Regions from separate parts of the Mesorhizobium sp. ISC11 genome, predicted to be linked through region 1. Evidence: predicted binding sites of a transcription regulator. Region 1 holds the regulator's gene; the other holds the start of a gene.

Evidence for each region. Region 1 encodes LexA, which represses DNA repair genes until DNA is damaged. Its sites were predicted from a motif close to TGTTCNNNNTGTGTTCNG; they were not measured.
Region 2: RPF88_RS23155 (ImuA family protein) is a predicted target of LexA. The motif match lies at 2,017-2,034, and genes of this name have one in related genera.

Annotation. Positions count from the first base shown of each region.
Region 1 is NZ_JAVSPW010000001.1:1,801,855-1,805,061, forward strand. It holds gene kynU (kynureninase) at 1-979, shown strand, start outside; gene lexA (transcriptional repressor LexA) at 1,390-2,130, shown strand; gene RPF88_RS09000 (ComEC/Rec2 family competence protein) at 2,124-3,207, opposite strand, start outside.
Region 2 is NZ_JAVSPW010000001.1:4,774,367-4,777,573, reverse strand. It holds gene RPF88_RS23170 (HpcH/HpaI aldolase/citrate lyase family protein) at 132-1,007, shown strand; gene RPF88_RS23165 (DUF1737 domain-containing protein) at 1,059-1,265, shown strand; gene RPF88_RS23160 (metallopeptidase family protein) at 1,453-1,875, opposite strand; gene RPF88_RS23155 (ImuA family protein) at 2,058-3,095, shown strand; gene RPF88_RS23150 (DUF6504 family protein) at 3,037-3,207, shown strand, end outside.

The sequences.
Region 1 (3,207 bases):
GGCCGGCCAGACCGTTGTCTGCGACACGACATCGACCAACATCTACAAGGTGCTGCACGCAGCGATGGAGATGCGGCCCGGCCGGTCAGCCATCGTCGCCGAAGGTGACAGTTTCCCCACCGACCTGTACATCGCCGAAGGCGTGGCCTCGACCCGGGATGGCGTCCTGCTGCGCCTCGCGGGTGTCGACGCGCCGACCATCGAAGAGCTGATCGACGAAAACGTCGCGGTGGTGCTGGTCAACCACGTCAATTACAAATCGGGTGAACTGCGCGACATGGCGGCGCTGACGCGCAGGGCTCATACGGCCGGAGCGTTGATCGTCTGGGATCTCTGCCACACCGCCGGCGCCCTGCCCGTCGAGCTCGATCAGGCAAATGCCGATTTCGCTGTCGGCTGCACGTACAAGTACCTCAACGGCGGTCCGGGCGCGCCGGCCTTCATCTATGCCGCGCAGCGCCACCACGGCGATATCAGCCAGCCGCTCAGCGGCTGGTGGGGCCATGCGCGGCCCTTTGCCTTCGAACGGGGTTATGTTGCCGGCACCGGCATCCGCCGTTTTCTGTGCGGTACGCAACCGGTCCTGTCGATGCGGGCGCTCAAAGGCGCGCTTGCCATCTGGAGCGACGTCGACATGGCGGCATTGCGAAAGAAGAGCGTCGCGCAGACAGAACTGTTCATCCAGCTCGTCGAAGCCAAGTGCGGCGCCTACGGTCTCACGCTGGAGACTACCCGCGACGCGACCAGGCGCGGCAGCCAGGTGTCGTTCCTTCACGACCATGGCTATCAAATCATGCGGGCGCTGATCGAGCGCGGGGTGATCGGTGACTTCCGCGCACCGTCGACCATCCGTTTCGGCTTCACGCCGCTCTATGTCAGCTACAAGGATGTGTGGCTGGCGGTTGAGGTTCTGGAAGACATTCTGCGCACGGGTGCATGGAAGGACCAGCGTTTCGCCGTCAAGGAAGCCGTTACCTGACGCACCGATCCCGGCGATCCGCCGTCGCTGCCCTCACTGCCTGGCAAATGACGGAGAGCTGAATTTCCAGCCAAAATGCCCAACTGACGTTGGCGTTTTGGCTCCGTTTCGTTCACGGCCAACGAACGTCCCGAAGGTTGCAATCGCCCCTTGTCGAGGTCGATCGACAGATAATGCCAAGCTTTGGTAGGGGATAAGCCACAGGTCATTAACCATAACAATTTCAATGTGAGCAGGCGCATTGCCGAAGGTGGCGCCCGTCGATCGTAACCCGCTGGCAAGCGCCAAATAATTTCAGCAGCCTTAACAAATTCATTAAACTTTAAACGGTTGCAGAACACAACTGGAACAGATAGTGTTTGTTCTGGGTTTGTTTTTCGATTCTGGTTTCAGGGAACCTGGGGGCCGCCATGCTGACACGCAAGCAACATGAACTGCTGATGTTCATCCATGAACGCCTGAAGGAGAGCGGCATTCCGCCATCCTTCGACGAGATGAAGGAGGCGCTCGACCTTGCCTCCAAATCCGGGATTCATCGGCTGATCACGGCCCTTGAGGAGCGCGGCTTTATCCGCCGGCTGCCCAATCGGGCCCGCGCGCTGGAAGTGCTGCGGCTGCCGGACTCCATCGCGCCAGGCCTCAATGCGGCAAAGAAGTTTTCGCCAAGCGTCATCCAGGGCAGTCTTGGTCAGGGTGGTGCTCTTGGCCGGCAGATCAAGCCGGCGCCTTCGCGGATGCCTTCGCCCGGCAATGACGACGATGCGGTCTCTGCCGTTTCGATCCCGGTCATGGGTCGCATCGCCGCCGGCGTGCCGATCGATGCCATCCAACATCAGACGCATTCGATTTCGGTGCCGCCGGACATGATCATGGGCGGCGCGCACTATGCACTGGAGGTCAAGGGCGATTCGATGATCGAGGCCGGCATCTTCGACGGCGACACCGTTATCATCCGTAACGCCGACACGGCCAGCCCCGGCGAGATCATCGTGGCGCTGGTCGATGAAGAGGAAGCGACGCTGAAGCGGTTCCGCCGCAAGGGCGCCTCGATTGCCCTCGAAGCCGCCAATCCAGCCTATGAGACACGGATTTTCGGGCCGGACAGGGTCAAGGTGCAAGGCAAGCTCGTCGGCCTGATCCGTCGCTACTGAGACGGCTGTGGGTTGACCACTGGCTTCTCGGGTTTCTTGAAGGGTGCCAGCCCCCTCGCCTCGCGAGAGTATTTGCGTTGCGTGTGCCAGGGCCGATATGGGCTGTCCACCGCGAAGCTGATCGTCGCCGGCGTGGTCGCCGATTGGCGATCGAAGAAGACCGCGGCACTGCCTTTGCGAGCCAGTTGCCGCTTGGTGATGACGAGAACCAGTTGGTTATGACAGGCGTCATAGGCGGTGGCGTCGTTGACGACGATCAGCTCGGCGAAGCCGCAGGCTTTCCAGGTGTCCTTGCGGTCCTCGACATAGGCAATGATCGCACCGGACATGTGCCTGGCCACGCAAACGCCTGAGGAGCAATAGAACGGCGATCCCGGCGGTAGCTCAACGGCATCCGCGACGTCGAATTGCCCATCCCTGTTGTCGAACACTTCCGGAACGACGATGGTTTCCGATGTCAGCGCGCGTTTCCAGTTGTCGACGGTGAATTCGTTCGGCCGTTGCCGGCTAACGGCAAGCTCACCGCCACCGATCGGCAACGCCACCAGCCGGGCGTCTTCCGAGATCAGCACATCGGGCGTGCGCGTATCCGAGACGGTCAGCAAGCCTGCCAACGCGAATGGCAGAGCCGCGAGCCGCAGCCATGTCGTCGCCATCGTCGCGATGACCAGGGCAATGGCCACCAGCAGGACCGACTGTTGCGAAATCAGCCCGACCCCATCGACAGGCGAACGCTCGGAGATCCAGCCCGATATGGCGATCATCATCGTCAGGCCCTTGCCCATCAGGTAGAGAGCTGGCCAATCCAATCCGAAAGGCATCAGCAGCGCGCTGGCGACGGCCAGGAACATGACGACGGTGACGATCGGCATAACCGCGAGATTGGCGAACAGGCTGAGCGGCGACACACGCTGAAAATGCCAGATGGCAAACAGCGTCGTGGCGCTGCCGGCGATGATCGAGGTCATGGCCAGACCAATTGCCGCCAGCAGGAATTTTCGTGTCAGGAACCCGGGCAAGGATCGCTTCGGCGGCGGCGGTCTTGCTTTTCCCGCGCGGTGATCCGCCCAGCCGGCA
Region 2 (3,207 bases), 3.0 Mb from region 1:
GAGGAGGTTTTCCGCAGGCCCGTGCAGTTTTCGTGCAGGGGTAAACGCTGCCGATCTCCCCCCTCGTGGGGGAGATTGGCAGCTTCATGCCCCGACTTGCCTCACCCGCCCACAAGCGGCATAGATCAGCCATGGAAACCTACCGTCCGCGCCGCTCCGTGCTCTACATCCCGGCCTCCAGCGACAAGGCCTTGGCCAAGATCGCGCAGCTTGCCTGCGATGCCATCATCATCGACCTGGAAGACGCCGTCGCTCCGGCCGACAAGATCGCCGCCCGCGAAAAACTGGCCGGCATTTTCGCCGGCCATTCCGAGAGACGCTGCGAGATGATCGTGCGCATCAATGCGATATCAGGCGAATGGGGCGCCGACGACCTGCTGGCTGCCGCAAGCTGCGAACCCGACGGCATCCTTCTGCCCAAGGTCGACACGCCGCGCGACCTGCTCGAGGCCGGCGACGTGCTTGACGACAATTTTACCCCCGACAGCGTGAAACTATGGGCGATGATCGAGACGCCCAAGGCGCTGCTCAACATCGGCGCCATCGCCGAACTTGGCCGCGATCCGGCCTCGCGGCTCAATTGTTTCGTTGCCGGAACGAATGATCTGGTCAAGGAGACCGGCATTCTGGCGACGCCTGACAGGCGCTATCTCGTGCCATGGCTGATGCAGATGGTGCTGGCCGCACGCGCCGGCGGCATCGACATGCTCGACGGCGTCTCCAACGATTTTCGCGACCTCGACGCCTTCGCCCATGAATGCGCGGAAGCCGCGGCCATGGGGTTCGACGGCAAGAGCCTCATCCACCCGGCCCAGATCGAAGCCGCGAACCGCGCCTTCGTGCCGTCCACGGAAGCGGTGGCCGAGGCACGCTCGGTGAAGGAAGCCTTCGCGCTCGCCGAGAATGCCGGCAAGGGTGTGATCGCGCTGAACGGCAGGATGGTCGAACGGCTGCACCTGGCGCAGGCCGAAAAACTGCTGGCGAAGGCAGCCGCCATCGGGTCATAAATGCTCGATGGATGCGAGCGGGCTACAGCTACTCACGACAGGAATTGAACAATGAAACTCTACCGCTTTCTGTCCGCTCCGGACGATGCCAGCTTCTGCCACAAGGTGACAGCGGCGCTGAACAAGGGCTGGCATCTGTTCGGCTCGCCGACCTATGCCTACGACAAGAAGGCCAAAGCGATGCGTTGCGGCCAGGCCGTGGTCAAGGATATCGACGGTCAGGAATACGGGCCCGATACCAAGCTGAGTGACTGGTAGATTTGAAAAGCTCCGACGCAGGGTGTGTTGAGATTCAGGTCAGGCCGAGTCGAAAATGGTGGTTTCCGAGAACCGGAGCGGAGCGTACTTTTGGGTACGTGAGCACAGTTCTACCGCGACGCGGTAGAGCGGGGAAGCGCAGGAAGCCATCATTTGCAGGCCGGCATCACCCGAATATCAGCGCACCCTACTCCGCCGCCTCTTCGATCTTCTCCATATCTTCGTCCGACAGGCCGAAATGGTGGCCGATCTCGTGGATCAGCACGTGGGTGACGATGTCGCCCAGCGTCTCTTCGTTCTCGGACCAGTAATCGAGGATGGCGCGGCGGTAGAGCGTGATGCGGTTCGGGCCTTCGCCGGTCTGCGGGTTCCAGCGCTCGGCGATGCCGCGTCCCTCGAACAGGCCGAGCAGGTCGAATGGCGTTTCCAGCGACAGATCGTCCATGATTTCGTCGGTCGGGAACTCGGCGATCTGGATGACGATCTCGCCGGTCAGTTTGCGAAAATCCTCCGGCAGATGGGCGTACGCCTCCAGCGCCAGGAACTCCATTTCGTCCATCGAGGGCGAGAGTTCGTCGTGCCAGGTGCGGGTCTTGTAGATGCGGGCCATGCTTTGTCCTTTGATCCCGGCATATAGGCTTTCGCACCGGAATCGGCAAATGAACGGGCCGATGCGCCTGCGCCATCCCTACAGAGAGGAATAAATTCCCCATGACTCTGCTTGACTCTTGGGATGCGCTCTGGAATCTATAAGAACATAACAGGAACAATTGTGAGTGGAAGCTGACCGTCATGGCGATGACCGCCGTGGCGCGGGAGACTGTTTTTGCCCTGCGCCGCCAGATCGCGAAAATCGAGGGAACGCTGCCCGAGCGCTTGGCTGCGCCGGCAGCCGCACCCTTTGATGCTGACGTCAACACTGATCTCACAATCGTCCGGCGTGGCATTGCCGCGGCGTTGCCGGATGCGTTCCTGCCTATCGGCGTCGGGCGCCTCGATGCCGCCCTGAGCGGCGGGCTGCCGAAGGCCGCCCTGAGCGAAATCCATGGGCTTGAAACCCGCGATGCCGGGGCCGTCGCCGGCTTCGCTTTGTCGCTCACCAGCCTGATCCTCAAGCAAACGCCGGGGCTGCCGGTGCTGTGGATCGGCACATCGGAGATTTTTCGCGAGGCCGGCTTTCCCTATGCCAGGGGGCTTCACGCCTCGTTCGGCATCGAGCCGGAGCAATTGCTGTTTTCCGAGGCGCCAAGGCTCGTCGATGCGCTGTGGGTCGCCGAGGAGGCGGCCCGGATGACGGCGCTCGCCGCCGTCATCCTGGAAATCCGCGGCAATCCGCAGCGGCTTGACCTGACCGCGACACGCCGGCTGCATGCAAGGGCGCAAGCGGCCGGCCGGCCGGTGTTCCTGCTGCGGCAGGCGGCTGGGCCCGAACCGACGGCGGCACCCGTCCGCCTCATCGTCGCCTCGGCGCCGGCGGTGCCGCGCGACACCATCGCCGGGCCGCTGGCCGGCTCGATCGGCCGCCCCGCCTTCACCCTCACCATCGGCAAGAGCCGCACGGCCCTGCCTGGACAATTCACACTGGAGTGGAACCCCGATGAACGCGCATTCGACGAAAGAGCGGGCGACGAAGGAGCAGGTGGGGAAAGAAACCGGCCAAAGAATCCTGTCCCTATGGTTTCCCTATCTGGCGGCGGAAAGGATCCTGCGCCAGCGTCTGGGGCGGTCCTGGCGTTCCCGGCCGTCGGATCACCCCTCTCACCCGCCGCTCGTGATCAGCCATCGCGACCGCAACGCACAGCGCATCTCGGCCCTCGACGAGCGGGCTGAGGCGCTGCACCTGAAGCGCGACATGGGCATCGCCGATGCGCGCGCCATGCATCCGTCGATCGACGTCGTCGAGGCCGATCCGGAAGCCGATCGCCGCCTGCTCGAAGGCCTC